DNA from 2 places in the Pseudomonas lini genome. Region 1 is predicted to be linked to the other one. Evidence: riboswitches for the same ligand, from Rfam matches in the RefSeq annotation. Region 1 holds a riboswitch; the other holds the start of a gene.

Evidence for each region. Region 1 has a riboswitch for cobalamin ahead of cobW (cobalamin biosynthesis protein CobW). Riboswitches for the same ligand answer to the same signal wherever they lie in the genome.
Region 2: it holds a riboswitch for cobalamin, as region 1 does, so the genes downstream of both, cobO (cob(I)yrinic acid a,c-diamide adenosyltransferase) here and cobW (cobalamin biosynthesis protein CobW) in region 1, are expected to answer to the same signal.

The regions. Positions count from the first base shown of each region.
Region 1 covers NZ_OZ061318.1:5,775,990-5,791,429, forward strand. The annotation lists gene metH (methionine synthase) at 1-1,573, opposite strand, end outside; gene AB3226_RS26425 (fatty acid cis/trans isomerase) at 1,729-4,014, shown strand; gene nfuA (Fe-S biogenesis protein NfuA) at 4,260-4,844, shown strand; gene cobM (precorrin-4 C(11)-methyltransferase) at 5,010-5,756, opposite strand; gene AB3226_RS26440 (cobalamin biosynthesis protein) at 5,839-6,252, opposite strand; gene AB3226_RS26445 (CbtA family protein) at 6,249-6,956, opposite strand; gene AB3226_RS26450 (CbtB-domain containing protein) at 6,968-7,159, opposite strand; cobalamin riboswitch at 7,279-7,506, opposite strand; cobalamin riboswitch at 7,764-7,978, shown strand; gene cobW (cobalamin biosynthesis protein CobW) at 8,078-9,139, shown strand; gene cobN (cobaltochelatase subunit CobN) at 9,143-13,009, shown strand; gene AB3226_RS26465 (ATP-binding protein) at 13,164-14,171, shown strand; gene AB3226_RS26470 (VWA domain-containing protein) at 14,291-14,836, shown strand; gene AB3226_RS26475 (phospholipase D-like domain-containing protein) at 15,011-15,440, shown strand, end outside.
Region 2 covers NZ_OZ061318.1:5,149,804-5,165,243, reverse strand. The annotation lists gene AB3226_RS23420 (OmpP1/FadL family transporter) at 1-1,249, shown strand, start outside; gene AB3226_RS23415 (glutathione peroxidase) at 1,339-1,890, opposite strand; gene AB3226_RS23410 (hypothetical protein) at 1,947-2,069, opposite strand; gene AB3226_RS23405 (MFS transporter) at 2,066-3,274, opposite strand; gene AB3226_RS23400 (MarR family winged helix-turn-helix transcriptional regulator) at 3,327-3,731, opposite strand; gene AB3226_RS23395 (adenosylcobinamide-GDP ribazoletransferase) at 3,917-4,651, opposite strand; gene cobC (alpha-ribazole phosphatase family protein) at 4,654-5,229, opposite strand; gene cobT (nicotinate-nucleotide--dimethylbenzimidazole phosphoribosyltransferase) at 5,226-6,281, opposite strand; gene cobU (bifunctional adenosylcobinamide kinase/adenosylcobinamide-phosphate guanylyltransferase) at 6,278-6,799, opposite strand; gene AB3226_RS23375 (cobyric acid synthase) at 6,947-8,410, opposite strand; gene cobD (threonine-phosphate decarboxylase CobD) at 8,416-9,408, opposite strand; gene cbiB (adenosylcobinamide-phosphate synthase CbiB) at 9,401-10,309, opposite strand; gene bluB (5,6-dimethylbenzimidazole synthase) at 10,306-10,956, opposite strand; gene AB3226_RS23355 (cobyrinate a,c-diamide synthase) at 10,953-12,335, opposite strand; gene cobO (cob(I)yrinic acid a,c-diamide adenosyltransferase) at 12,346-12,957, opposite strand; cobalamin riboswitch at 13,038-13,272, opposite strand; gene AB3226_RS23345 (hypothetical protein) at 13,427-14,011, shown strand; gene AB3226_RS23340 (sorbosone dehydrogenase family protein) at 14,080-15,393, shown strand.

The DNA.
Region 1 (15,440 bases):
CGAAGATGATGTCTTCCGGCGGGAAGCCGACGTCGTTGACCAGAATGTCGTAGGAGCGTTTGCAGATTTCTTTCTTGCGCGCTTCGGTGTCGGCCTGGCCGGCTTCGTCGAAGGCCATCACCACCACGGCGGCGCCGTAGCGCTTGCACAGTTTGGCGTGATGAATGAACTGCTCGACGCCTTCTTTCATGCTGATCGAGTTGACGATGCCCTTGCCCTGGATGCACTTGAGGCCGGCTTCGATCACTTCCCACTTGGAGGAGTCGATCATGATCGGGACGCGGGAGATGTCCGGTTCACCGGCAATCAGATTGAGGAAGGTCACCATCGCCTTCTTCGAATCGAGCATCCCTTCGTCCATGTTGATGTCGATCACCTGGGCGCCGGCTTCGACCTGTTGCAGGGCGACTTCCAGGGCTTCGGTGTAGTTGTCTTCACGGATCAGCCGGGCGAATTTGGCGGAACCGGTGATGTTGGTCCGCTCGCCGACGTTGACGAACAACGAGCTGCGATCAATGGTGAACGGTTCCAGGCCCGACAAGCGGCAAGCCTTGGGAATATCCGGGATTTCACGCGGCGCATAACCGGCCACCGCGTTGGCGATGGCTTCGATGTGGCCCGGCGTGGTGCCGCAGCAGCCGCCGACGATGTTCAGGAAGCCGCTTTGGGCGAACTCCTCGATGACCTTGGCGGTTTCCGATGGCAGTTCGTCGTACTCGCCGAATTCGTTCGGCAGGCCTGCGTTCGGGTGCGCCGACACGTAGGTGCTGGCCTTGTTTGACAGTTCTTCCAGGTACGGGCGCAGTTCACTGGCGCCCAGGGCGCAGTTCAGGCCGACGGAAATCGGCTTGGCGTGGGCCACGGAGTTCCAGAACGCTTCGGTGGTCTGGCCGGAGAGGGTGCGGCCAGAGGCGTCGGTGATGGTGCCGGAAATCATGATCGGCAGTTCGACGCCCAGCTCTTCGTAAACACCCTGCACAGCGAAGATCGCAGCCTTGGCGTTGAGGGTGTCGAAAATGGTTTCGATCAGGATCAGGTCGGCGCCGCCTTCGATCAGGCCTTTGGTGGCCTCGGTGTAGTTCTCCACCAGTTCATCGAAGGTCACGTTGCGGTAGCCGGGGTTGTTCACGTCAGGCGACAGCGAGCAAGTGCGACTTGTAGGGCCGAGCACGCCGGCGACGAAGCGTGGTCGGTCCGGGGTTTCCAGGGTCTTGGCGTCTGCCACCTTGCGCGCCAGGCGTGCGCCCTCTACGTTGAGTTCGTACGCCAGGCCCTGCATGCCGTAGTCAGCCTGGGACACTTGGGTGGCGTTGAAGGTGTTGGTTTCCAGAATGTCGGCACCGGCATCCAGGTAGGCTTTTTCAATAGCACCAATCACGTCCGGGCGCGTCAGCACCAACAGGTCGTTGTTGCCTTTGACATCGCTCGGCCAGTCGGCGAAGCGTTTGCCACGGTAGTCCTGCTCCTCGAGCTTGTAGCTCTGGATCATCGTACCCATGCCGCCATCGAGAATCAGGATGCGCTCTTTGAGGGCGTGCTTGAGAGCTTGAAGGCGAACGCTGCGATCGGACATTTGGACTACTCGGTAAGGCCATGACGAAGGGGCGGGATAATAACAAACCTGTGCGCTTTTGGAGCATGTGCGGGTTTTGCATGAATATCGTTCATGTTGGTGCGCTGGCCAGACCGGTAGAATCGCGGCGTTTTCTCATGATCAGGACCAGGGATATGTCGTATCGCGTCGTCACCAGCCTATTGATGCTGTTTTTAAGCGAGGGCGCCGCTGCACAAGGTCCGGATATTTCCTACGTCCGCGACGTTCAACCGATCTTCACCGAAAAGTGCGTGGCCTGCCATGCCTGCTACGACTCCGCCTGTCAGCTCAATCTGGGCAGTGGCGAAGGGGCGGCCCGAGGCGCGACCAAAGCGCCTGTCTATGATGGCGAACGCCGTCAGGCCGCAGCACCGACCCGGCTGTTTTATGACGCCTTTGGCAAACGTGCCTGGCAGCAAAAAGGCTTTTATTCGGTGCTCGACGCCCAAGGCAGCCAAGCGGCGCTGATGGCGCAGATGCTCGAACTGGGCCACAAAACCTCGTTGCAACCTAACGCCAAATTGCCGGAAGACATCGTCCTGGGCCTGAACCGGGAGAACATGTGCGCCATGCCGGCGGAGTTCGACGGCTACGCCAGCTCCCACCCGAAAGAAGGCATGCCGCTGGCGGTCACCGGCCTGACCGATCAGCAATACCAGACGTTGCAACGCTGGCTGGCCTCCGGTGCGCCAATCGATGAACAGGGCCTGGTGCCCAGCGCCAAGGAAGCCTTGCAGGTGGTGCAGTGGGAAAACCTGCTCAATGCGCCGGGCGCGCGGGAAAGTCTGGTCGGGCGCTGGTTGTTCGAACACTGGTTTTTGGCGCACCTCTATTTCAAGGACGGCGAGCCGGGGCATTTCTTTCAGTGGGTACGTTCGCGCACGCCAACGGGGCAGCCGATCGATCTGATCAACACCCGCCGTCCGAATGACGATCCGGGCACTCAGGTCTATTACCGCCTATGGCCGGTGCAAGGCGTGATCGTGCACAAGACCCACATCACCTATCCGCTCAGCGCGGCGAAGATGGCGCGGATCAAAAGCCTGTTTTACAGCGGCAATTGGCAGGTCAATGCACTGCCGGGTTATGGGCCGGAGCGACGGGCCAATCCGTTCACGACCTTTGAGGCCATTCCGGCTCAGGCGCGTTACCAGTTCATGCTCGATAACGCCGAATACTTCGTGCGCACCTTTATTCGTGGCCCGGTCTGCCGCGGCCAGATCGCCACTGACGTGATCCGCGACAACTTCTGGGCGCTGTTCCAGGCCCCGGAGCATGACCTCTACATCACCGACCCGAACTATCGCGGCCAGGCCACGCCGTTGCTGGCGATGCCGGGGCAGAACGATGACGTCGGCAGTGTCCTGAGCCTGTGGCACGACTACCGCAACAAACGCAACGAGTACGAAGCCTTGCGCCGCGACAGCTACGCCGACCTGCCGGCACCGAGCTGGTCGACCCTGTGGGCCGGCAATGACAACGCGCTGCTGAGCATCTTCCGGCATTTCGACAGCGCCTCGGTGAACAAAGGCCTGATCGGTGACGTCCCGCAAACCATTTGGCTGTTCGATTACCCGTTGCTGGAGCGCACGTATTACCAGTTGGCGGTCAACTTCGATGTATTCGGCAACGTATCCCATCAGGCCCAGACCCGGTTGTACTTCGACCTGATTCGCAACGGTGCCGAACAGAACTTCTTGCGTCTGATGCCGGCCGACTCACGGGACGGCTACCTCGACGATTGGTATCAGAACGGCGGCAAGTTCAAGATGTGGCTGGATTATGAGTACATCGACAACGACAAACCAACGGCGCTGACGCTGGACGAAAAGGACCCGAAACGCGATTTCGCCCTGCAATTGCTGGCTCGGTACGGCGAACTCAATGCCAGGCCCGACCCGATCAACCGCTGCGACGGCGCGTACTGCTCGCGGCCGAACATCGACCTGGCGTTGCAGAACGCTGAGCAGGCCTTGAGCCGCCTGACTTCGCGACCGGCTGCCGGGCTGAAAGTCATCGATCAGTTGCCAGAAGCCACGATGTTGCGCATCGAGACCCAAAGTGGCAAGCGTGAGATCTACAGCCTGTTGCGCAACCGGGCCCACAGCAACGTGGCGTTCCTGCTCGGTGAGTCGATGCGCTATCAGCCAGGGCTCGACACGTTGACGATTTATCCGGGTGTTCTCAGCAGCTATCCGAATTTCATCTTCAACATCCCGGCCGGGCAAGTGCCCGCGTTCGTCGACGCGATGGAAAATGCCAGGGATGCCGCCAGTTTCGAAAAAATCGTCGAACGCTGGGGCATTCGCCGCAGCCATCCGCAGTTCTGGCAGTATTTCCATGAACTGAGCCGCTACATCCACGACACCGACCCGGTGGAAGAGGGCGTGCTGGACATGAACCGCTACGAAAACCTCTGAAACACCGTTTATCCCCTGTAGGAACGACCTGTGGCGAGAGGGCTTGCCCCCGTTGGGTTGCGCAGCAGCCCCAAAATTTCTGACATACCGAAGATCTTGTGAGTGCTGCGCACTCAAACGGGGGCAAGCCCCCTCGCCACGGGTCGCTCCCACAATGATCAGTGCATCTTTCCCGACAAAAATACTGGGACTTTGTGTGGCGCGATGATTGGCGTAAACTGCGTCCAAGCCTGCGAGGAGTTTCCATGACCGCTATTACCATTACCGACGCCGCCCACGATTACCTGGCTGATCTGCTCTCCAAGCAGAACACCCCGGGTATCGGCATCCGCGTCTTTATCACCCAGCCTGGCACCCAGTACGCCGAAACCTGCATTGCCTATTGCAAGCCGGGCGAAGAAAAACCTGAAGACACGGCGCTGGGGCTTAAAAGCTTCACCGCTTACATCGATTCGTTCAGCGAAGCATTCCTGGACGATGCGGTAGTCGACTACGCCACCGACCGCATGGGCGGCCAGCTGACCATCAAGGCGCCAAACGCCAAAGTACCGATGGTCAACGCCGACAGCCCGGTCAACGAGCGCATCAACTACTACCTGCAAACCGAAATCAACCCGGGGCTGGCCAGCCACGGCGGTCAGGTCAGCCTGATTGATGTGGTCGACGACGGCATCGCCGTACTGAAATTCGGCGGCGGTTGCCAAGGCTGCGGCCAGGCAGACGTCACCCTGCGCGAAGGCATCGAGCGCACCTTGCTCGAGCGTATTCCCGAGCTCAAGGGTGTTCGTGACGTGACCGACCACACGCAGAAAGAAAACGCCTACTACTAAGGTGTTCGCTGCGACATAAAAAAACGGTGCCCGTGAGCACCGTTTTTTGTGGGTCGAATTCAATGGCCCCTTCGCGGGCAAGCCCGCTCCCACAAGATTTTGTGTTGACCGCAATACTATGACCGACTCAAAACCTGTGGGAGCGGGCTTGCCCGCGATGGCGTCCTATGGGCGATACAAATGCGCATGTCCCGCGCGATACAACGACGACTCACTGAAGTGATCGCTACCCAACACCCGGCCCACCAGAATCAGCGCCGTGCGGCGAAACCCCTTGGCTTCAACCTTCCCGGCAATATCCGCCAGCGTCCCCACCACCCAATCCTGATCCGGCCAGGTCGCCCGATGAATCACCGCGATCGGGCAATCGGCGCCGTAGTGCGGCAGCAATTCGGCGAGGATCTTCTCCAGATGATTGACCCCCAAGTGGATCGCCATGGTCGCCCCATGCTGCGCCAGACTACCGAGCTCTTCACCGGCCGGCATCGCGGTCTTGTCGGCGTAGCGGGTCAGAATCACGCTCTGTGACACGTCCGGCAAGGTCAGTTCCGCGCCCAAAAGCGCCGCGCAGGCGGCAGTGGCGGTGACGCCGGGAATGATTTCGAAAGGGATGTCGAGCTCACGCAAGTAGCGAATCTGCTCGCCAATCGCGCCGTACAGGCTCGGATCGCCGGAATGCACCCGGGCCACGTCCTGGCCATTGGCATGTGCGGCCTTGATCAGTTCAATGATCTGCTCCAGGTGCAATTCGGCGCTGTTGACCACTTGTTCGGCCTGGTGACCCTCCAGCACGGCGGTGGGCACCAGGGAGCCTGCATAGATGATGACCGGGCAGCTACGAATCAGCCGCTGGCCTTTGACGGTGATCAGTTCCGGGTCGCCGGGGCCTGCGCCAATGAAGTAGACGGTCATCGTCGTTTCCTGTCAGAAAAAGGGTATGGGCACGCTTCAGATGAAGATTGCTCATGATCGAAGGCGGGGATTATCGGGGATTTTACGCGGCGCTGGCCAATGCCAGGGTGGCCTGGGCGTATTTTTGTCGTGGAATCAGCAACTTTGCCGGTGCCTGAGCCAATTGTTCGGCCAGTGCCAGCGCGGCACTTTCCGCTACGCCGTAACAGCCGGTGCGTTCGAACGCGATATCCGAGTGGTGGCTGAGTTGTGGTTCATAACCGGCCAATTGTTCGCTGCTGAAATACATCAACGGCAATGCCAGTTGTTCGGCCAGTTCCATCAGGGCCGGCTCTTCGCGCTTGAGGTCGATACTGGCCAAGGCCTTGATCTCACGAAGCTCGATTTGATGGGCCTGTAACGCCTGATCAAGTAGCGCCCGCAGCGTGCTGACGGGGCAGCCGCGCTGGCAGCCCAGGCCGACCACCAGGGTCGGCGCTGTGCTGACGTCAGTCATGCGGAGTATTGGCCATCGCTTTTGCGGCGGAACAACCAGGCGCTGATCAGGCCAAGGGCCAGCCAGAACGCCATGTTGGTCAGCTGCGAGGCGATTTTGAATTGCGCTTCCAGGGCTTCCGGCGCCAGCATCGAATGCACTTCCGGTTGCGGTGCACCGATCACATGAGGCACGGCGAGAATCGCCACGCCGAGGATCTTCATCAGCCAGTGGCGGCTGAATACGATGAGCGCGATGCCGACAGCGGTGGATGCGGCAGTGCCAATCCACCAGATCTGCCGTTGCGCCAGATCTGCTGCGGCAGTGCCCGGTAGCTCAGGTGGCAGGCCGAGGGTTGGCGCCAGCACGAACGTCGCATAACCGGCCAGACCCCAGAGCAGGCCTTGAGAGGTACGGCGTGGAGCACGCAAGGTGTAGAGGCCCGCGAGCATCAGGGCGAAACCGACCGCTACCACCAGATTGCCGCCGGTGGTCGACAGCACGCGCTGCCAGCCGTCTTCCGGCTCCCATGCTTCGGCGTCGTGGGTGTGAGCGGCGACAGCGCCAGCGTCGTGCTCGTGGACTTCGACAGCAGCCGGTTCGGATTTTTCGTAGGTCTCGGCCTGCAAAATCAGCGGGGCAACCCAAAAACTTTGCAGCAGGGTCAGCAGCAGGGCGGCCAGCAACCCGGTGAAACCTGCGGTTTGCGCAATACGCTTGATCATGTCAGCAGGTCTCAATGGCACGGAAAGGCGGAGCTGTGACGGGTGTCGTGCGCGGCGTTGTGTACCGCTTCGATGTGCGAGAAACCGGCGAAGTACACCAGGCACGCGCCAAGGATCGACGCACAAAAAGCGGCGGTCAGGCGTTGGCTCAAGGTTGAAGTGGTGCTGGCGGTGGTGCTGGCGGTACTGCTGATGATCGACATGGCGCTTCCCTCTGGTCTGTCAGCGGGTGAATAGAGCGCATGAAAACCTCCGCACGTCGGGGCACGCAGAGATTTCAAACAGCGCCCGCCCACCGCGGGTTTGTTATTCAGTGAACGTAAAGTCACTTTGTGTTGCGGGCCGGTCTCCGGGCTCGCGAGGGGCAGGGCTAACGCCGAAACCTGCAAGCATCACCTTCCCATGCCGTGTGACGGGCACAGTGGATCTGACGCTTCACTCGCTTACCGTTGCGGGGGCAGCACCGGACTGACATGGCTTTGAGTAAAGCACATGATTCACCGGTTTCCCGTTTCACCCTGTGAAGGGCACCCGTAACAAGGTGTGTAGGAGAGCATGGGCGGGGGTTGGGCGTCAATTGGCAAGGGTTCTCAACTGACACCAAATACCTGTGGCGAGGGAGCTTGCTCCCGTTCGAGCGCGTAGCGGTCGCATCAAATTCATGCGGTCTGTCCATTAGATACGCATCGCATGGTTTCACGACTGCTTCGCAGCCGAACGGGAGCAAGCTCCCTCGCCACAGGCAGGCTCCTTTGCCACAGATGATCGCATTCTCCTATAGGACATTGACCCGCCCCCACACGATGCGTAGCCTTGCGCTTTCGAGGTTCTTCGGCGTCTGCCGAAGCTAAGAAGGGAACGCGGTCAATGCCGCGGCTGCCCCCGCAACTGTGAACGGTGATGTTCGCTGCCACGCCACTGCAAGCCCTGATCCATCAGGTTCGCGGGAAGGCGCAGCAAACGCCAGTCGAGCGATTGGCACACCGTCAGCCAGGAGACCTGCCTCGACACAGATTCTCACTTTCAACCGGGCGGGGTGATCCGGTGGCGGAACTCTTGCGTGCGCACCTGCCGCAGCGATTGTCGTCCCGTATGCCCGCCACCTTGCCAAAGGGCATCCGATGAAAACACTGGCCAAACTCCCCGTCACCATCGTTACCGGCTTCCTCGGCTCGGGCAAAACCACCTTGCTGCGCCACATGCTCGACAACGCCCAGGGCCGTCGCATCGCGGTGATCGTCAATGAGTTTGGCGAGCTGGGCATCGACGGCGAAATCCTTAAGCAGTGCTCGATCGGTTGCACCGAAGAAGAAGCCAACGGTCGCGTCTATGAACTGGCCAACGGCTGCCTGTGCTGCACGGTTCAGGAAGAATTCTTCCCGGTGATGCGCGAACTGGTCGCGCGTCGCGGCGACCTCGACCACATCCTCATCGAAACTTCGGGCCTGGCCCTGCCAAAACCTTTGGTTCAAGCCTTCCAATGGCCAGAAATCCGCAGCGCCTGCACGGTTGACGCGGTGATCACCGTGGTCGACAGCCCGGCCGTCGCTGCTGGCACCTTCGCTGCGTTCCCGGATCAGGTCGATGCCATGCGCAAACTCGACCCGAACCTGGACCACGAATCGCCGCTGCACGAGCTGTTTGCCGACCAACTGGCCAGCGCCGACCTGGTGATCCTCAACAAGGCCGATCTGATCAGCGCTGAAGACCTGGCCCGCGTGCGCCTGGAAGTCGCCGAAGAACTGCCGCCAGCGGTAAAAGTCATCGAAGCCAGCAGCGGTCGTCTGCCACTGGACGTGCTGATCGGCCTCGGCGCCGGCTCCGAAGAACACATCGACAGCCGCCACAGCCATCACGATCATCACCATGAAGGTGAAGATGATCACGACCACGACGCGTTCGATTCCATCTCGATCGAGCTGCCACAAGCTGACGAAAGCCTGCTGATGGATGCACTGACTCAATTGGTGGTCCAGCACGGCATCCTTCGGGTGAAAGGTTTTGCCGCGGTGCCGAACAAGCCGATGCGCCTGCTGATCCAAGGCGTGGGCACGCGCTTCGACAAGCACTTCGACCGTCAGTGGGGCGCTGAAGAAGCGCGCACCACCCGTCTGGTGTTGATCGGTCAGGATCTGGATGCCGCAGCGCTCGAAGCGCAATTGCGCGCTGCGCTCAGCGTTTAACCCATGCACCTGCTCAGGACCCAGCCCGGCGGTTTCGTGTCGGATGACAACATTGCCGACCTTGGACAAACCCCCGCCGAGCTGGTGATCCTGTGCAGCGGCGATTCCAGCCTGGCGTTGCTCGCCGAAGCGGCGCAGCAGTTACCCGACGATTACCCGAGCGTGCGCCTGGCCAACCCGATGCAGGTGCAGAATCACGCCTCGGTCGATCTCTACGTCGACGAAGTGCTGCGCCACGCCAAGGTGATTCTGATCTCGCTGCACGGCGGCATCGCCTATTGGCGTTACGGCATCGAGCGTCTGGTGGAATTGTCCGAGCGCGGCGTGCAGCTGATTCTGGTGCCGGGGGATGATCGCCCGGACCCGGAACTCAGTGACCTGAGCACCGTAACCGCGCAAGAGCGCGATCGGCTCTGGCACTTCCTGCGTCAGGGCGGCATGGCCAACGCGCTCGACCTGTTTCGCTGCCTCGCCAGTCGTTGGCTGGGCCGCGACTACCCCTGGTCCGAGCCGCAAACCCTGCCACGCACGGCGATTTACCATCCGCAAAAAAGCCCCGCTGAACTGAAGGATTGGCAAGCCGACTGGCAAGCTGATCGGCCGGTGGCGGCGGTGCTGTTTTATCGCTCGCACTTGCAGGCGGCGAACACTGGTTTCATCGATATTTTCTGCCAGCGTTTGCAGGCGGCGGGGTTGAATCCGTTGCCGATTGCGCTGGCCAGTTTGAAAGAACCCGGCTGCCTGACGGTGGTCGAGGACTTGCTGGATGAAGTCGAGGCGGGGGTGATTCTCAACACCACCGGTTTCGCCCAGTCCAGCCCCGAAGCACCGCACCTGCGGCCGTTTCGCCGCAACATTCCGGTGATTCAGGCGATCTGCGCCCAAGACAACGAACCCGGCTGGCGCGCCAGCGAACAGGGCCTCGGTCCCCGCGATCTGGCAATGCACATTGCATTGCCGGAGCTGGACGGGCGAATCATCAGCCGGCCGATCAGTTTCAAGGACCTGGCCTGGCGCAGCGAGCGCAGTCAGTCCGATGTGGTTTGCTACCGGCCTGCACCTGAGCGCATGGATTTTGTCGCTGAACTGGCGCGGCGCTGGATCGATCTGGCGCGAGTGCCCAATGGCGAAAAACGCATCGCCCTGATCCTCGCCAATTACCCGACTCGCGATGGGCGTATCGGTAATGGCGTGGGTCTCGATACACCGGCCGCCGCACTGAATATCCTTCGTGCCCTGCACGCCGAAGGTTATCCGCTGCCGGCCGAGTTGCCGGACAGCGGCACCGCGTTGATCCAGCAATTGCTCGGCGGCGTCAGCAACGACCTCGATACCCTCGACCAGCGTCCCTGTCATCAAAGCCTCGCGCTGGACGATTACAACCTGATGTTCAACGCGCTGCCAGAGGCCAATCGCCAAGCCGTGCTGGAGCGCTGGGGCGCCCCCGAAAACGATCCAATGTTCCGTGGCGGACGAATGATGATTGCCGGTCTGCGCTTCGGCCTGACTTTCGTCGGCATCCAACCGGCCCGGGGTTATCAGGTGGACCCGAGCGCGGTGTATCACGATCCGGACCTGGTGCCGCCCCACGGCTATCTCGCTTTCTACTTCTGGTTGCGCAACACCTACGGCGCCCACGGCGTGATCCACGTCGGCAAGCACGGCAACCTCGAATGGCTGCCGGGCAAGGGCGTCGGGCTGTCGGAAAACTGCTGGCCGGACGCATTGCTCGGACCGCTGCCGAACATCTATCCATTCATCGTCAACGACCCGGGCGAGGGCGCCCAAGCCAAGCGTCGCACCCAAGCGGTGATTATCGATCACCTGATGCCGCCACTGACCCGCGCCGAAACCTACGGTCCGCTGCGCAATCTCGAATTGTTGGCCGACGAATATTACGAAGCGCAATTGCTCGATCCGCGCCGCGCCCGGGAACTGCAACGCGACATTCTGCAATTAGTGCGCGACACGCACATCGACCGTGAACTGCAACTGGACGAAAAGCTCGACAGCGATGCCGATGCGGCGATCTGGTTGCCGCGTCTGGACACGTACCTGTGCGACTTGAAGGAGTCGCAGATCCGCGATGGCCTGCACGTGTTTGGCGAATCGCCGGTCGGGCGGTTGCGCATCGACACCTTATTGGCTTTGCTGCGCATTCCTCGCGGCGATGGCCGTGGGGCGCAATCGAGCTTGTTGCGGGCATTGGCCAAGGCGTTTGAATTGGGCTTCGATCCGCTGGATTGCGCGTTGGTTGAGCCTTGGGTCGGGCTGCGTCCGGATGCCCTGTTGTCGGTCAGCGATGATCTATGGCGCACAGCGGGCGATACCCGCGAGCGACTGGAGCTATTTGCCGCTGAACTGATCTTGCTGACACTGAACCCATCTCAAGCCCACCACGACCCCTGTGGGAGCGGGCTTGCCCGCGAAGGCGGCGTGTCAGTCGACATTGATTTATCTGACCCACCGCTATCGCGGGCAAGCGCGCTCCCACAGGGTCTTGCGTGGGCTGACGTCAGCGCCATCCTTGAGAGCCTGCGCGAAGTGGTCGCACCACGCCTGGACGCCTGCGGCCCGGCAGAAATGCGCGGCTTGCTCGACGCCCTCAGCGGTCGATTCGTCCCGGCGGGGCCTAGCGGCGCACCGAGTCGCGGCCGGCTGGACGTGCTGCCCACCGGGCGCAATTTCTATTCGGTGGACGTGCGCAACCTGCCGACCACCACCGCGTGGCGCATCGGCTTCCAGTCCGCGAACCTGATTCTTGAGCGGCACTTGCAGGACCACGGCGATCACCTGCGGCAGCTCGGCCTGTCGGTCTGGGGCACCGCGACCATGCGCACCGGTGGCGACGACATTGCCCAGGCCATGGCGCTGATGGGCGTGCGCCCGGTTTGGGCCACTGGCAGCCAGCGTGTCGACGACTTCGAGATTCTGCCGTTGAGCCTGCTGGACCGCCCACGGGTGGATGTGACCTTGCGCGTTTCCGGATTTTTCCGCGATGCCTTTGCCAACCTGATCCGGCTGTTCGACGCCGCCGTGCAAGCGGTTGCCGCGCTGGATGAACCGGACGATCTCAACCCGTTGGCGGCCAAGGTTCGTGCCGAGCGCAAAGCGCTGCTGGAATCCGGTCTCGATGAAGAAGCGGCTCGGCGGCAGGCCGGCTGGCGCATCTTCGGGGCCAAACCGGGTGCTTACGGCGCGGGCGTGCAGGGCGCCATCGACGGTCGCTTGTGGCAAAGCCGCGAAGACCTGGCCGAGATTTACCTGAATTGGGGTGGCTATGCTTATGGTGGCTCCGACGAAGGCACCGCCGCCCGCGAACAATTCGCCCAGCGTCTGAGCCAGGTGCAGGCAGTGCTGCAAAACCAGGACAACCGCGAGCACGACTTGCTCGATTCCAACGATTATTACCAGTTCCAGGGTGGCATGCTGGCGGCTGTCGAAAGCCTCAGTGGTGAAGCGGCGGCCAGTTATCACGGCGACCACAGTCAACCAGACTTGCCCAAGATTCGCACCTTGAAGGAAGAGCTGAACCGGGTGATTCGTTCCCGGGCGGCCAATCCGAAATGGATCGACGGGGTCAAGCGTCATGGCTACAAAGGCGCGTTCGAACTGGCGGCAACGGTCGATAACCTGTTTGCGTTCGACGCCACCACGCAGTTGATCGACGACCACCAGTATGCGTTGCTGGCGGACGCCTATTTGCTTGATCCGGCGACCCGGGAGTTTGTCCGCGAACACAATCCCCATGCCCTGCGCGACATGACCGAGCGCATGCTCGAGGCGCAGCAGCGGGGGATGTGGAAAGAACCGGGCGAGTACCGCGAGGCGCTGGAGAATTTGTTGCTGGATATAGAAGAAGACGGCTAAATCTGTGGCACCGCTAACCTGTGGGAGCGTGGCTTGCCCGCGAAGAGGCCCTAACAATCAACATTGATTTCGACTGAGCGGGCGCCTTCGCAGGCAAGCCACGCTCCCACAGGTACAAGGTGTGCCTGCCACCGACCATGACTGAGATATGTAAATGACCGACACCCCCCATTTCCCGCTCTCCGCCGTGGTCGGCGCCGATGACTTGAAGCTCGCGCTGTACCTGACCGCCATCGACCCGAAAATCGGTGGCGTGCTGATCGAGGGCCCGCGCGGCATGGCCAAATCCACCCTGGCCCGAGGCTTGGCGGACTTGTTGGCCAGCGGTCAATTCGTCACCTTACCGCTAGGCGCCACCGAAGAACGGCTGGTCGGCACCCTCGACCTAGACGCGGCCCTGAGCGAGGGGCGCGCACAGTTTTCCCCCGGCGTACTGGCCAAGGCCGACGGCGGCGTGTTGTATGTCGATGAAGTCAATCTGCTGCCCGATCACCTCGTGGACTTGCTGCTCGACGTGGCCGCCAGTGGCACCAACCTGATCGAGCGCGACGGGATTTCCCATCGGCATTCGGCGAAGTTTGTGCTGATCGGCACCATGAACCCGGAAGAGGGCGAATTGCGTCCGCAATTGCTCGACCGCTTTGGCCTGAACGTCGCCCTCAGTGGCCACACCGCACCTGCCGAGCGTGGTCAGATCATCCGTCGTCGACTGGATTTCGACAGCGACCCGCAAGGGTTCTGCGCCGAGTGGGAAAGCCAGCAACACGCACTGCGCGAGCGTTGTCAAAAGGGGCGCTCGGCACTGGCGAACATTCCCCTCGACGATGCCGCGCTGGCGCAAATCACCGAGCGTTGCTTTGCTGCTGGCGTCGATGGTCTGCGGGCCGATCTGGTCTGGTTGCGTGCTGCTCGGGCTCATGCGGCCTGGCGCGGAGCGAATGCCATTGGCGAAGAAGATATCGACGCGGTCGCCGAGTTTGCCTTGCGTCATCGTCGTCGCGAACACTCGCCTCCAATGCCGCAACAATCCCAGGCCCCACAGCCGCCCTCTAACCAGAATCCCAACCCCAGCGAAGGTCAGGGCCAGTGGGGCGAAATGCCCGCCCAGGCGCTGCCGGTCGGCGCTCGACGTGAAGTGCCGAGCTGGCCAAAAAAGCCCTAGGCATTCGCCCTCGATCAGACGCGGGGGCGAATGCCAGACCCCGCGCAGGACGACTGGATCACGGTAAACAGGGCAAGCGTCACGCAGCCCTGAGCGGATCGATCAATTGGCCCGGCACCTTGCTTAATGGCCGACCGCGTCAACGCGACGATGTGCTGTTTCACCTGCGCACCCGCAGTCCTCATGAATTATGGCTGGTGATTGTCGACGCCTCGGCCTCGACCCGGCGCCATCACGCGTTGAGCGATGCCAAGGGTTTGCTGGCGCAACTGTTCGACGATGCCTATCGACAGCGTGCGCGCTTGGCTTTGCTGACCGCCAGCGGCCATGTGCCGAAGTGGCAGGTGCAAGGGTTGAAAGCCTCGGCTGGCTTGCGTGACTGGCTCGACGGACTCGGTGCCGGCGGCGGAACGCCGATGCTGGCGGCGCTGGGTGAAGCAGGGCACTGGCTGGCGGCACGGCAAAAGCGCTTTCCGGCAGAGCAGCAACGGCTGTTGCTGGTGACGGATGGACGGGTGAAGGAGTGGTCAACGTTGCCGGCGCTGGAGTGTCCGGGGTTGCTGATCGACATTGAGCGCGGCCCGATTCATCTTGGCCGGGCAAAGGTGTTGGCAGCGCAGTTGCAGGTTGATTATCGACATATCGATGAGCTGATTTCAGGTTGAGTTCTGTACTGACAGTATTGACCCCATCGCGAGCAGGCTCGCTCCTCACATTGGAATGCGTTCTCCTGTGGGAGCGAGCCTGCTCGCGATGGCATCACTTGGGTATCGGATAATCACGGCGACCCCACATCGCTGCCCTATGCTGCTGTAAGCAAGCCATCACAGGAGTGACCCATGCGCGTTCTAGCCCGCAACGATCAAGACGATTTTCGCGTCAAAGCCTACGCTGGCACCAACGGCGTGTTGCTGGCGATCGACGTGGCCGAACCCCGCCGCAAAGGCCTGCTGGGTTTCGCCATCGAAAAGCAGCAAGGCAGCAAACCCTGGCTGTTTCTGTTCAACAGCCTGACCTTCCCCGGCAAGGCTCATACATTCCCCCAGTTTCACGCCACCCCCAGCGATACCGCGCCGTTGCAGAAGTTTCGTTGGGCCGATTACGCAGTCAATCCGGGCGTGACGATCCATTATCGGATTCACCTGGCCTACGGCACCGCCGATGCGCCGCAGTTGGGTGAGTTTCTGGAAGTGACGATCAGCACCGACAATGGCCTGCCCAAAGGCCAAAACGTCATTTTCAATCGGGCGGTGGCCGCCAGTCAGGCTT
Region 2 (15,440 bases), 630 kb from region 1:
CACCCTTAGCCTCGCCGTTGCCTTGGCATCCACCCAGATCTTTGCAGCTGGCTTTGCCATCAACGAACAAAGCATCAGCGGGATGGGTACAGGTTTTGCCGGGCGATCTTCTGCTGCCGACGACGCAAGCACCATTTTTGGCAACCCTGCCGGCATGTCTCGCCTCAAGCGCGAACAAGTGACCGGCGGCGCTGCACTGCTCGACGCACACACTGACATCAGCCACGCCAGCTCCAGCCCCAACAGCGGCAGCAACGATGGCGACATGGTTCCCCTCGTTGCCGTACCAATGGGCTACTACGTCAAGCCAATCGATGACCACTGGGCATTCGGCATTGGCATGTACGCCCCGTTCGGTCTGGTGACCGACTACGAAAACGGCTTTGCCGGCCGTTACTTCGGCAGCAAGAGCGACGTGAAAGTCATGACCTTGCAACCGACCGTCAGCTACGCCTTCAACGACAAGGTGTCGATCGGTTTCGGTCCGACCATCAACCGCATCGAGGGCACCCTGGAATCGAACCTGTCGATCACCCAAGCCGCGCCGGACGGCAAGGTCAAGATCAAGGGCGACGACACCGCGCTGGGCTACAACATCGGCGTACTGGTTCAAGCCACCGACAGCACGCGCGTCGGCCTGACCTACCACTCGAAAGTGAAGTACAAGCTCGAAGGTGATACCAAGGTCAACTACAACGTCCTCGCGGCCGTGGGTCAGAACCCAAGCCAGAAATACGATGCTTCGCTGGACCTGACGACGCCTGAGTCGGTCGACTTCTCGCTCACCCATCAACTGGATGACAAGTGGACCCTCTATGCAGGTAGCACCTGGACTCGCTGGAGCCGCCTGAAAGAAATCACCGTCGAAAACAAAGGCGTTCCGGGCATCCTGAATGGCCAGTTCGGCACCATCACCGAAGAACAGAACTGGCACGACACCTGGGCTCACGCCATCGGCGCGTCCTACCAGTTGAACAAGCAATGGGTACTGCGTACCGGTCTGTCCGTCGACCAGGCACCGACCAACAACGAAAACCGCTCCCCACGCATTCCGACTGGCGATCGCAAGATTTTCAGCCTGGGCGCCGGCTGGAGCCCGACCGACGACCTGACCATCGACGTGGCGTACTCGTACCTGCGCGAAGAGTCGGTCAAGGTCAACAACAGCAACAATCGTGGCCAGACCTACAACGCCACGTATGAAAACTCGGCGAACGGTTTCGGTGTAGGCGCGACCTACCGTTTCTGATGATTCACGGCGAGCTTGACTCGCTCGCCGCCTGAATTGAAAAAGCCCCGCACTCTTGTACAGAGGCGGGGCTTTTTAGTGGCTGGCGATCAAGGTTTCGAGGCGAGGGCTTTCTCCACCGCCTCGATGAACTCGGGATTATCCGGTTTGGTCAGGCTGGAAAAATTGGCAACCACTTTGCCTTGGCGATCGACCACGTACTTGTAGAAATTCCACTTCGGCGAACTGCTTTGTTCAGCAAGGACCTTGAACAAATGCGTTGCGTCATCACCGCGGACTTTCTGCGGTTCGGTCATGGTGAAAGTGACGCCGTAGTTCACGTAACAGACTTTGGCAGTCTCTGCGCCATCTTTGGATTCTTGTTTGAAATCATTGGATGGAACACCAATCACCTCAAGCCCTTGATCCTTGTAACGCTGATACAGCGCCTCAAGGCCTCTGAACTGCGGGGCAAAGCCACAGAAGCTCGCGGTATTGACCACCACCAGTGGCTTGCCGGCGAAGCGCTGGCACAGATCGATGGATTCCTTGGCACGCAGCTTGGGCAATGAGCCTAGTAACAACTCCGGGCATTCTGCCGCCTGGACCAACCCGGTAAAAGCCGTCAGCAACGCGGGGACTGCAAGCCAGCGCATCAGCATGTCGGTGCATCCTTGAACAATCGTCAGAAAACGAAATTACTCGCCTTCGCCGCTCGCTAGCAAGCTCCCATGCCCAACTGCATCAATGCCAGGCCACCCTGATGCCAGCCCCACCATGCCAGGGCCAGCAGCAGTACACCGATGGCGATTACAGCCATCCGCGGCCAGAGACTGTTCATGCTGCACTCATCCGGGTTTGCAGACGCGCCACCGGCTGCTCGCGCACCGGCCAGTTCAGGGCTGCGGCCACCAGACTCAAGAGAATCGCTACCTGCCAGATCAAGTCGTAACTCCCGGTTCGGTCATACACCACCCCACCCAACCAGCCGCCGAGGAACGAGCCGAGCTGGTGGAAGAGGAAAACGATCCCTCCGAGCATGGACAAATTTCGTACACCGAACAAGGTCGCCACCGTGCCGTTGGTCAAGGGCACCGTCGACAACCAGAGAAACCCCATGGCCATACCGAACAAATAAGCCGTGACCTGCGTGACCGGCGCCCAGAGGAACAGCACAATCACCACCGCCCGCAACAGATACAGACCGGTGAGCAGGCGCGGTTTGGACATCCGCCCGCCGAGCCAGCCTGCTGTGTAGGTACCGAATATATTGAACAGCCCGATCAGCGCCAGCACTGTGGTGCCGACAGTGGCTGGCAAGTGTTGGTCCACCAGATAGGCCGGCAGGTGCACGCCGATGAACACCACTTGAAAACCGCAGACAAAAAAGCCGAACGCCAACAACCAGAATCCTGAATGAGAACAGGCTTCGCGTAGCGCTTCAGAGAGGGTTTGCTCGTGCCCGAGGACCGGCAGCGGCTTGTCTTTGAGCATGCTCACCAGCGGCACGATCAGCGCCACCACCAGGCCCAACACCAGCAATGCCGCAGACCAGCCAAGCCAGCCGATCAACCCCAGCGTGCCGGGTAACATGGCGAATTGACCGAAAGAACCGGCAGCGCTGGCGATCCCCATGCCCATGCTGCGTTTTTCCGGCGGCACGGCACGACCGACCACGCCGAGGATCACCGAGAACGAGGTGCCGGACAGACCGATACCGATCAACAGGCCGGCGCTCAAGGACAAGGTCACCGCCGAATCGGACAGCCCCATGAACACCAGGCCCAAGGCGTACAAGACACCCCCGATCAACACCACCTTCGCGGCGCCAAAGCGGTCGGCCAGCGCACCGGTGAACGGCTGCGCCAGGCCCCAGATCAGGTTCTGCAAAGCAATGGCGAAGGCAAACACTTCGCGGCCCCAGCCAAACTCGGCGCTCATGGGCGCCAGAAACAGCCCGAAGCCATGTCGCACACCCAGGGACAACGCCAGAATCAGCGCACTCCCCAACAGAACCCAACCGCATGTACGCCACATTGATGTCATTCTTGTTCTCCGGTAGCGGGTATATACCCGCTTAAAATCGAACAAACTGGCCTCAAGCCAGTTCGTCCAGCAATTTCAGCAAGGTTTCACGCTTCTCGGCACCCAAACGATCAATCAACCGCTGCTGCGCCGCTTCCCAGGCCGGCAAGGCCGCTGCCAGACGTTCACGACCCGTTTCGGTGAGCAGGACGATGCGATTGCGCATGTCCTCGCCTTCGACCAACGTCACCAGGCCTTCGCCCTCCAACACCCGCAGATTGCGCCCGAGGGTGCTGCGATCCAGGCCCATGGCTTCGGCCAGAGACGAGATACTCGGCTGATCCAGACGCTGCAGATTGCACAGCAGAGAATACTGGGCAACGTTAATCCCGAAGCCGTCGAGGGCACCGTCGTAATGCCTGCTGACGCCACGAGCGGCGCGACGCAGGTTGGTACACAAACATTGAGAAGGAAGCATAGTGCGTGTATATACCCGCGGTTAAATGAAAGCAAGTTTCAAAAATTGCTTTGTAGAATAGATCGCCTTCGCGGGCAAGCCCGCTCCCACACAGGATGAGTGGTGTGGCGCTATTTTGTGATTAACCCGATAACCCTGTGGGAGCGGGCTTGCCCGCGAAGGCGTCAGCACATCCACCACATTATTCATGAGACCAACGCCAATCCCACCAGCACCGCCACCTCCAGCAATTCCAGCAACGCCCCCGCCGTATCGCCCGTTGTCCCGCCCAATCGCCGCACCATCACTTGCCGCAACCAGACAAACAGCACCGTCGCCAACGCAAGTGCTCCTACACCGCTGAGGCCAGCCATCAGCACACAGGCCACCGCACTGATCACCAACACCTGTTTGCCGGCCAAACGCGGCAGATGATCGGCCAGTGCCTGCCCCAATCCACCGGGACGCACGTAAGACGTGGTGAGGAATAAACCCAGTAACGCGCTGCGGCTAATCAATGGAACGATGATCAGGGCCACGCTGTGCTGCTGTTCGATCAACGCCAGCAACGCGGCAAACTTGAGCAGCAATACCAGGACCAGCGTCACCACGGCGATCGGCCCGCTACGCGGGTCTTTCATGATGGTCAGGGTGCGTTCACGGTCGCCGTAGCCACCGAGCCACGCATCGGCGCTATCGGCCAGGCCATCCAGATGCAACGCGCCGCTGAGCACAACCCAAACACTCAGCAGCAATGCGGCGTGAAGCAATAATGGCGTGCCCAGCAATAGCCAGTTCAGCCCCCACAGAATCGCGCCGAACAACAAACCGACCAGCGGATAAAACAGCAGCGACCGGCCCAGCTCCTCGGGTGTCGGCATGCCCGGCAGACGAATCGGCAGGCTGCTCAAAAATTGCAGGGCGATCCAGAATGGCAACATGGTCAGATCGCTTCCCTCAACAAGACGCCGGATTGGAGCGACAACGAGAACAGCGCGCCATGGCCGACTTCAACGTTGAGCAACTGCTCACGCGGCAATCCGCGCGCTTGAGCCAGCAACAAACGCATGACGCCACCATGGCTGATCAGCAGGATTCGCTCCCCCGCATAGGCCGTGTGCAGCCGCTCGATGGCCGCCAACACTCGCGCAGAAAAATCCGCCACCGGCTCACCGTCAGGCGGCGTGAATGAATAGGGATCGGCCCAGAACAAGCCCAACGCCTCGGCACTGGTTTCCATCAACGCCGCCGCGCTCTGCCCTTCCCAGGCGCCAAAGTGCAGCTCTTGCAGATCCTTATCCAGCTGCACCGGCAAACCCAGTTGCGCCCCAAGCTCTTCAGCAAAACGCGCACAACGCTGCAACGGCGAACTGACCAGTCGATCCCAGGGTCCCTGCTCGATCACCGCGGTGCGCATTTGCTCCCAGCCTTTATCGGTCAGCGCATCGTCGAGGCTGCCGCGCAAACCGCCGCCGAGTTCAGTTTCGCCGTGCCGCAACAGGTCCAGGCGCAAGGTCATGCCGGGCGATCCGCCACCGCGGCTTCGGCGAATGTCGCCATCTGCCCGTGCAGGTCGCAGGCCAGACGCAGCAATGGCACGGCCAATGCCGCGCCACTGCCCTCGCCCAGTCGCAGACCGAGGTCCAGCAACGGTTCGGCGTTCAGGGTTTCTAGCACATGGCGATGACCCGGCTCGGCGCCGCGATGACCGAACAGCAACCACTCACGGCAGGCCGGATTCAAACGCACCGCCACTAACGCAGCGACGCTACAAATAAACCCGTCGACCAACACCGCGATACCTTCCTGAGCACAGGCCAGGTAGGCGCCGACCAGCGCAGCGATTTCGAATCCGCCGAGGTTGAACAAGGTCTGCAGCGCATCGCTACGCTGAACGCCATGCAACGCCAAGGCGCGCTCGATGACTTGGGCTTTATGGATGACACCCGCCGCGTTCAAACCGGTGCCTGGCCCGGCCAGATGCACCACCGGGCAATCGAGCAACGCACAGGCCAACGCACTGGCCGCGGTGGTGTTGCCGATGCCCATTTCGCCACCGATGAACAACTGTGCGCCGGCTGCGATAGCGCGCAGCGCACTGTCGCGGCCGGCCTGCAGGGCGAGTTCGCCCTGGGCCTGGGTCATCGCCGGCCCCTGGACGAAATTCGCCGTACCCGGACCGATATTCAGGTGACGCACACCCGGCAGATTCAACGACGGCGTGACGGTGCCGAGGTCGACAACTTCCAGGGAAGCGCCCAACTGCCGCGCCAACACGCTGATCGCCGCGCCGCCGCTGACAAAGTTGTGCAGCATCTGCCCGGTGACTTCCTGCGGAAACGCCGACACGCCTTCGGCGACCACACCATGGTCACCGGCAAAAATCGTGATCCACAGCTGATCGAGCGTCGGCTTGACCTGCCCCTGCAACCCGGCCAATTGCACCGCTACCGATTCGAGCTGGCCGAGCGAGCCGGCAGGCTTGGTCAGTTGCTGTTGACGCGCCTGCGCCTGCTCGACTGCTTGCGCGTCGATTGGCTTGCACGGGTTCAGCCACCAGGAGTGAGTCATAACGCAGTTCCTTTCAAAGTCAGGGGCAGGCCGGCGACGGTCAGGACAACTCGCAGACAGCGCTCGGCCAAGGCTTGATGCAGCCAACCGGCTTCATCGACATAACGGCGAGTCAACTCGCCCAGCGGTACGACACCCATCCCGGTCTCGTTGCTGACAAAAATGATTTCACCCGGCAACGATGCCAGGCAGTCCAGCAGGGCTTCGCGTTCGGCCGACAGACGCTCGGCGTTGTCGAGCATCAGTAGATTGGTCAGCCACAGCGTCAGGCAGTCCACCAGCAAGCAACGATCGGCACTGGCGTTTTCGCGCAGCACGCGGGCCAGTTCCAGCGGCTCTTCGATCAACGCCCATTCGGCTGGACGACGGGCGCGATGATGGGCCACCCGTTCGTTCATTTCACCGTCCAGGGGTTGGCTGGTGGCGATGTAAGTGACTTGGAGTTGACTGTCTGTCGCCAGTTTTTCAGCCAGGCGACTTTTGCCAGAGCGGGCGCCGCCGAGGATCAGTTGCAGCATGGTTTATTCCTTAAAATCTTCGGTGTCGGGACGGGCCTCATCGCGGGCAAGCCCGCTCCCACAAGGATCGAGGCTGTTCACAGATTTCTGTCCACCCGCGGAACCTGTGGGAGCGGGCTTGCCCGCGATGAGGCCTGTGCAGCCACCTCAAATCCCACAGAGCTCACGCAGCAACGAAGTATCCAAATGCTTCTCCACCAGATCCGCCAACCGCTCGATATCGCGCTCACGCAAGGCGTGGTAATCCACCGCCTGCACATCCTGCAAACCAGCCCAGCGCAACAGCGCACTGCACGCTGCCGGTGACTCGAACAAGCCATGCAGATACGTGCCGAAAATCTGCCCATCGACACTTTGCGCGCCATCGCAGCGACCATCGTCGAGCTGCACCGCGGCATTTTCCAGGGCTGGCCCGGTGGTCACCCCGGCATGAATTTCATAGCCACTGACCTCTGCATCTTCCAGCACCAGACGCCCACGTACATTGCGCAACTGCTTCTCTTCTTCGAGCTGCGTTTCGAACGCCAACAAGCCCAAACCGGCACTGGAGCCCGGTGCTCCTTCGAGGCCCAGCGGGTCGTGCACCTGCTCGCCGAGCATTTGCAGACCGCCGCAGATTCCCAGCACTTTTCCACCGTAGCGCAAGTGCCGCGAAATAGCCGTGTCCCAGCCGTTGGCCCGCAGGTACGTGAGGTCGCTGCGCACGCTTTTCGAGCCGGGAAGAATGATCAGGTCGGCCGGCGGAATCGCCTGACCGGGGCCGATGAATTGCAGATCCACTTGCGGATGCAGGCGCAGCGGATCGAAATCGGTGTGGTTGCTGATGCGCGGAAGTACTGGCACCACCACGTTGAGTACTTGATCGGCCTTGTCGGTCTGACGCTGATCGAGACCGTCCTCGGCCTCAAGATGCAGGTCCATTACATACGGCAAGACGCCTATCACCGGTTTGCCGGTGCGTGCTTCAAGCCAGTCCAGCCCCGGTTGCAGCAAGGCGATGTCGCCGCGAAAACGGTTGATGATGAAGCCTTTGACCCGCGCCTGTTCGCTGGGCGACAGCAGCTCCAGCGTACCGACCAAATGCGCGAAAACGCCACCGCGATTGATGTCGGCAATCAGCACGACCGGGCAGTCCACCGCCTCGGCAAACCCCATGTTGGCGATGTCGCCGGCGCGCAGATTGATCTCGGCTGGCGAGCCCGCCCCTTCGACCATCACCACTGGATACGCCGCGCTCAAGCGTTCATGAGAAGCCAGCACCGCTTGCATCGCGATGGCCTTGTAGTCGTGATAGGCGACGGCATTCATGGTGGTGACCGCTCGCCCATGAATGATCACTTGAGCGCCGGTATCGCTATTGGGCTTGAGCAGCACCGGGTTCATGTCGGTGTGCGGTTCGAGGTTGGCGGCCTGGGCCTGCACCGCTTGAGCACGGCCAATCTCGCCACCGTCAGCAGTCACCGCGCTGTTGAGGGCCATGTTCTGCGGCTTGAACGGCACGACACTCACACCCTGACGCGTGACCCAGCGACACAGCGCCGTCACCAGCGTGCTTTTACCGGCGTCGGACGTGGTGCCCTGCACCATTAAAGTGGCGCCCTGCACCTTCAATGTAGTCATTGCACTTCCTTGACACAGGCTTCAAGCGCTTGCTCGAGACGCAGCCAATCCGCTTCATCGGCGGGCAAGCCAAACCGCACGCTGCTGGTGTGGGTGAACAACCGCAGCAGAATGCCGCGCCGGGCCATGAATTCATGCAGCGCTTCGGCGCGCTCGGTGATCAGCCATTGGAACAATGCGCAGCCGCCCTGAGGCTTGAAACCATACTGCTCAAGCAGCAACGCCAGACGTTCGCCGGCTTCGTCAGTGCGAACGCGCTGTCGCGTGTGCCCCTCGGTATCCGTCAAGCACGCCTGGCCGAGCACGCGGGTCGGTCCGCTCACCGCCCAAGGTCCGACCTGTTCTGCCAGCAGCTTGAGCAACTTGCGTTCGGCCAATACAAACCCCAGCCGCACCCCGGCCAGGCCGAAAAATTTGCCAAAGGAGCGCAGCACGATCAAGCCGATCTGATGGGTGAACGGCGCCAGGCTCAAATGCGGGGTGTTGTCCATGAATGCCTCATCCACCACCAGCCAGCCACCGCGCTGAGCCAGCCGCGAATGCCAATCCAGCAGGCGAGCCGGGGTCAGGCTCAACCCCGTGGGATTGTTCGGGTTGACCACCACCAGCACGTCGAGGCTGTCGAGAAAGAAATCGACTTCCGACTCCAACACTTCACGCACGATGTAACCGTTGCGACGCCAGGCTTCGGCGTGTTCGGCGTAACACGGCGACAGCACGCCGACCTTGCCGGCCCGGCGCAAACGCGGCAGCAACTGGATCGCCATTTGCGACCCGGCCACCGGCAACACTTGGGCCGCACCGTAATAGTCGCAGGCGGCCTGCTCCAGGCCATCATCGGTTTCCGGCAACCGCGCCCAGGCCCGCAGCGGGATGTCCGGGACCGCGAATGGCCAAGGCGCCAGGCCACTGGACAGGTCGAGCCAATCGGCTTCGGCAATGCCGTATTCAAGCGCCGCCTTGCGCAAGCGACCACCGTGCTCAAGCATAGAACTCAGCCCCCACGCAAAGAATCAGCAGCCATAACCATACCCCGCGCTGGACCAATTGCCAGCCACGGTCGATAGAATCGGCATCCGCCGGCACGCCTTCGCCCAACTTCGGACGCTGATGCAGTTCACCGTGATAGATCGCCGCACCGCCTAACTCGACGCCCAGCGCACCGGCACCGGCCGCCATCACCGGCCCGGCATTCGGGCTGTCCCAGGTCGGGCCCTGGGTACGCCAGCACTTCAGCGCCAGTCGGGTTTTGCCCAGCAGCGCGTAGGTCAACGCCACCAGGCGTGCGGGAATGTAGTTCAAAACATCATCGATCTTCGCCGCCGCCCAACCGAAACGCTCAAAGCGTTCGTTGCGATAACCCCACATCGCATCGAGCGTGTTGCTCAGACGATAGAGCACCACGCCGGGCGCACCCGCCACGGCAAACCAGAACAGCGCGGCGAATACCGCATCGCTGCCGTTCTCCAGCACCGATTCGGTGGCGGCGCGGGCGACTTCGGTTTCATCCAGCTCGCTGGTCTGACGGCTGACCAGATAGCCGACGCGGTTGCGCGCCTCGATCAGATCATCACTGCGCAGGGCCTTGGCCACCGGCTCGACATGCTCGCCGAGACTGCGCATGCCGAGGGCACAATAGAGCACGAGAATCTCGACGATCCAGCCCACGTAAGGCGCCCAGGAAAGTGCGGTGGCCAGCAAAGTCAGCGGCACGACCGCCATCACCCAGGCCGTAACGCCATGACTGCGCCAGCCGCGGCCACCGGAGTTGAAACGTTGCTCGATGCGATCGGCAAAACGACCGAACGCCACCAGCGGATGCCAGCGCTTGGGTTCACCCAGCAGCGCATCCAGCGCGACCGCGGCGACACTCAACAACGCCACACTCATTGACTCACTCCCCAATAATTTTCATACAGCAACTCGCTGAGTGGGCGCGCTTGCGCCCAGCCTTCGAGTACCAACATCGGCGCCGGATAGAATGCCTCGACCGGCCCCAGACAAAGAATGGCCAAAGGCTTGGCCCCGCTCGGTAAACCTAGCAAGTCCGCCAGCGCTTGCGGCTCGAACAATGACACCCAGCCCATGCCCAGGCCTTCGGCGCGGGACGCGAGCCAAAGGTTCTGGATGGCGCAAGACAATGAGGCCATGTCCATTTCCGGCAGCGTACGACGGCCGAAGATATGCCGTTCGCGATCGTCCATCAGCGCGGCGACCAGCACCTCGGCGCAGTCGTTGATGCCTTCGACCTTGAGCTTCATGAATTCGTCGGAACGCTCGCCGAGGGCTTCGGCAGTGCGGATGCGTTCTTCTTCCACCAGCTGCTGGATCTTGCCGCGCAGTGCCCGGTCGCTGATACGGATGAAACGCCAGGGCTGCATCAGGCCGACACTCGGCGCTTGGTGCGCGGCTTCGAGCAGACGACGTAGTAGCTCGGGTTCGACGGTGCCGCCGCTGAAATGCCGCATGTCGCGGCGTTCGGCGATGGCTCGGTAAACTGCGTCGCGTTCGGCCTGGCTGAATGCGTTGTCCGTCATGGCCTCTTCGCGGGCAAGCCCGCTCCCACAGGGTTTAGGTGATCCAATGTGGGAGCGAGCCTGCTCGCGATGGCGGCCTCACGATCAGGCACAAACAGCGCTGCAATCGCCGATGGATTGGACGGAAAATAAAAATGCACATAAGAGGCCGTCATCCGCCCCTCACGATAAACCGCCTCCGCCCCTCGCCCGCCATTCGGGCTCAAACCTCGAGCAATTGGCTCAAGTTCAGTGCTGGTCAACGAGTGGTGATAGGTGTGCCCACGCAGCAAACCTTCCGGCAATTCGACCGCCTGCAAGGCCAACGCGGCAAGACGCTTCTGCATCACCGCATCACCGGCCAGCAGGCCAACCAGTTCAGCGCGAGTGCCCTCGACATCGGTCAAGGAATCCAGCAGATACAGCATGCCGCCACACTCGGCCAACAACGGTTTGCCCGCCGCGTGATGAGCGCGGATCGCGGTCAGCATCGGCGTGTTTTGTGACAACGCCACATGGTGCAGTTCGGGGTAACCGCCGGGCAGATAAAGGCTGTCTGCCTGCGGCAATTCGGTGTCGCGGATCGGCGAAAAGAAAGACAATTCGGCGCCCATGGCCCGCAGCAGATCCAGACTCGCGCCGTAGGTAAATGCGAAAGCTTCGTCCCGGGCCACGGCAATTCGCACACCGGCCAGCAACGGTTCGGCTGCAATCATTTCAGGCGCGGCGAATTCCACGGCCGGCGGTAGAGCCACATCGCAACTGCTGGCCAAGGAGTCGGCCGCCGCATCGAGACGCAGGTCGAGATCATTCAATTCACTGGCCTGAACCAGGCCGAGATGCCGACTCGGCAATTCGATCCCGGTCTCCCGGGACAACGCTCCGTACCAACGCAAGCCTTCAGTCAGGCTGCCTTCGAGTAACTGCGCATGCCGCACGGTGCCGACCCGGTTGGCCAGCACACCGGCAAACGGCAAGTCCGGCTGATAACGCGCAAGGCCCAATGCTAGCGCGCCAAACGTCTGCGCCATGGCGGTGCCGTCGATCACGCCGAGCACCGGCACACCGAAGTGCCGCGCCAGATCGGCGCTGGACGGCGTACCGTCGAACAGCCCCATGACGCCTTCGATGAGGATCAGGTCGGCATCGCCAGCGGCCTCCCACAATAGACGCCGACTTTCCTGCTCGCCGACCATCCACATGTCGAGTTGATAAACCGGTGCACCGCTGGCGCGCTCGAGAATCATCGGGTCGAGAAAGTCCGGGCCGCATTTGAACACGCGAACCTTGCGCCCCTGATTGCGATGCAAACGGGCGAGCGCGGCGGTGACGGTGGTCTTGCCCTGACCGGAGGCCGGCGCGGCGATCAGTACCGCCGGGCATTGACGATGGCTATTCATAAAGTGCTGTTCACAACTCGACGCCTTTTTGCGCTTTGATTCCGGCCTGGAAGGCGTGCTTGATCATGCCCATTTCAGTGACGGTGTCGGCCAGTTCGATCATCTCCGGTTTGGCGCCACGACCGGTGACCACCACGTGCTGCATCGGCGGACGGGCCTGCAAGTCGCTGAGCACCTGATCGAGATCGAGGTAGCCGTGCTTGAGGGCGATGTTCAATTCATCAAGCACCACCAGGCCAATGGCCGGATCACGCAGCAATTCGCGGGACACCGCCCAAGCGGCTTCGGCGGCGGCAATGTCGCGCTGGCGATCCTGGGTTTCCCAGGTGAAGCCCTCGCCCATCACATGAAAACGCACCTGCTCCGGGAAGCGCCGGAAGAACAACTCCTCGCCGGTGCTGGTGCGCCCCTTGATGAACTGCACCACGCCGCACTGCATACCGTGGCCCATGGACCGCGCAAGCATGCCGAACGCCGAGCTGCTTTTGCCTTTGCCGTTGCCGGAGAGCACCAGCAGCAAACCGCATTCATTCGGCGAGTTGGCGATGCGTTCGTCGATCACCGCTTTTTTGCGCAGCATGCGCGCCAGGTGGCGTTCGTCACGATCGGGGGTATCAGTCATGGGGGAGCTCTCCGTTGAGGCTGGATAACGGCGGGCAGGCACAAGAATAGACGGCAAGAAGCCTGGCATCGCCCACCGTGATGCCGTTGGATGAATCAGGCCGGTCTCCGGGCTCATGAGCGGCTTGCGCCTGATTGCGCGCCTTCCCATGTCAGCACTAGACACAGTGGCTCAAGGCGCAGTCTTCACTCATTTACCGTTGCGGGGGCAGCGCCGGGATCGTGATCATTCTTCGCTGGAAGAAATTCACTCACCGGTTTCCCTGTTTCACTCTGTCGACCAAGGTCACAGAGCACCTGAAACAAGCCGCGAAGGTTAGAGGGTTGGGGATGGAGCGTCAATTAAAGCCGGGTCGCCGCTGAGCGAATAACTGCCGTCGATCAATTAACTGACGCCAATCTTGTGCCACACTGCCAGCAGTGATATCAAAGAGCCACAACCTGACAACACAATAATAAGGGTGAGCCACATGCAAGGCATGATCATCAGCAATCCGAAGCTGCAATTCCTGCGGCCGGTGCTGGAACGCTGGTTTGACTGTATCGACCGCTACAACGCCGTGCGCGGCGATAACGATACACCTTACTGGTACGACGAAAACGCCAACCTGGGCCTGCTCTCCGCTGCGGCCTGGATGGCAGAAATGGTCACGCTGCAACAAACGTCGACGCGCAAACAGACCGAAGAAGGCGAACGCAACGCCCGCGCCGATCTGTTTATCGCCAGCAGCGAAGAACGCGCATATCTCCAGGCCACCCAGCGCTGGCCGCGAGTCAATAGCCTGAACCTGACCCAGGCACTGGCGGACATCACCAGTGACGCGAAGCGAATCAGCTACGCCAGCGATCTGAAACTCGGTTGTCTGTTTGTCGCGCCACAAAAAGCCCAACACAGCGCCACCCCGGAAGAACTCCAGGACATGGTCGATGACCTGCAAAAGGAACACACCTGCGCCGTGGCCTGGTATTTCCCTTACGCCTACCGCAAGTTGCGTAATGAAGCCGGCAACTATCATCCAGGGATCGCCGTATTGTTCAAGGAAGCTCGCGGCTGACGGGTTGAACCATCGAACGTCTACGCTTCTCTATGATTACGTCAATGCATTCATAGGGAAGATCAGTAATGCACAAACCCCAGCTCGTTTTCATCATCGCGCTCGCCGGAGGGCTCGCCGCCTGTGGTGAAACCTCCAGCCTGCAAGTCTCGGACGGAACCGGACCGTCGCCCAAGCTGCCAGAGCCGAATAAAACCCTGATCCCGACGGTGAACATCGCCCCGGCGATCGGCTGGCCTGAAGGCAAGAAACCCGTCACCGCGGCCGGGACTCAAGTGGCGGCGTTTGCCGAAGGCCTCGATCATCCGCGCTGGCTCTATGTGCTGCCCAACGGCGATGTGCTGGTGGCCGAAACCAACGCACCGCCCAAACCCGATGACGGCACAGGCATTCGCGGCTGGGTCATGGGCAAAGTCATGGGTCGCGCCGGCGCCGGCGTCCCCAGCCCGAACCGCATCACCCTGCTGCGGGACAAGGACCACGACGGCGTCGCCGAAACCCGCACGGTGTTTCTGGAAAACCTTAACTCGCCGTTCGGCATGACCCTGGTCGGCAATGACCTGTACGTCGCCGACACTGATCGCCTGCTGCGTTTCCACTACGAAGATGGCGAGACGGCGATCAAGTCGCAGCCGATCAAGGTGGTCGATCTGCCGGGCGGCACGCTGAATCACCACTGGACCAAAAACGTCATCGCCAGCAAGGATGGCAGCAAGCTGTACGTCACCGTGGGCTCAAACAGCAACGTCGGTGAAAACGGCATGGATCAGGAGGAAGGACGCGCGGCGATCTGGGAAGTGGATCGCGCCACCGGCAACCATCGGATCTTCGCCTCGGGGATTCGTAATCCAAACGGTCTGGCCTGGGAGCCTCAGAGCGGCGCACTGTGGACCGCCGTCAACGAGCGTGACGAAATCGGCAGCGACCTGGTGCCGGACTACATCACATCCGTGAAGGACGGCGGGTTCTACGGTTGGCCTTATAGCTATTACGGCCAGCACGTCGACATTCGCGTCGAGCCGCAAAACCCTGAGCTGGTGGCCAAGGCCATTGCGCCAGATTACGCGGTGGGGCCACACACCGCATCACTGGGCCTGACCTTCGCCGAAGGCAGCAAGTTGCCCGCGCCGTTCACTCAAGGTGCCTTCATCGGCCAGCACGGCTCGTGGAACCGCAAACCGCACAGTGGCTACAAAGTGATTTTCGTGCCGTTCAGCGCCGGCAAACCGACCGGGCAACCAGTGGATGTGCTCACTGGTTTCCTCAATGACGAGGAAAAAGCCATGGGCCGGCCGGTGGGCGTGGTGATTGATCAGCAAGGAGGCTTGCTGGTGGCGGATGATGTGGGGAACAAGGTGTGGCGCGTTAGCGCGGCTAAATAATGTTATTACTGCAAGACGAAAACCCTGTGGGAGCGGGCTTGCCCGCG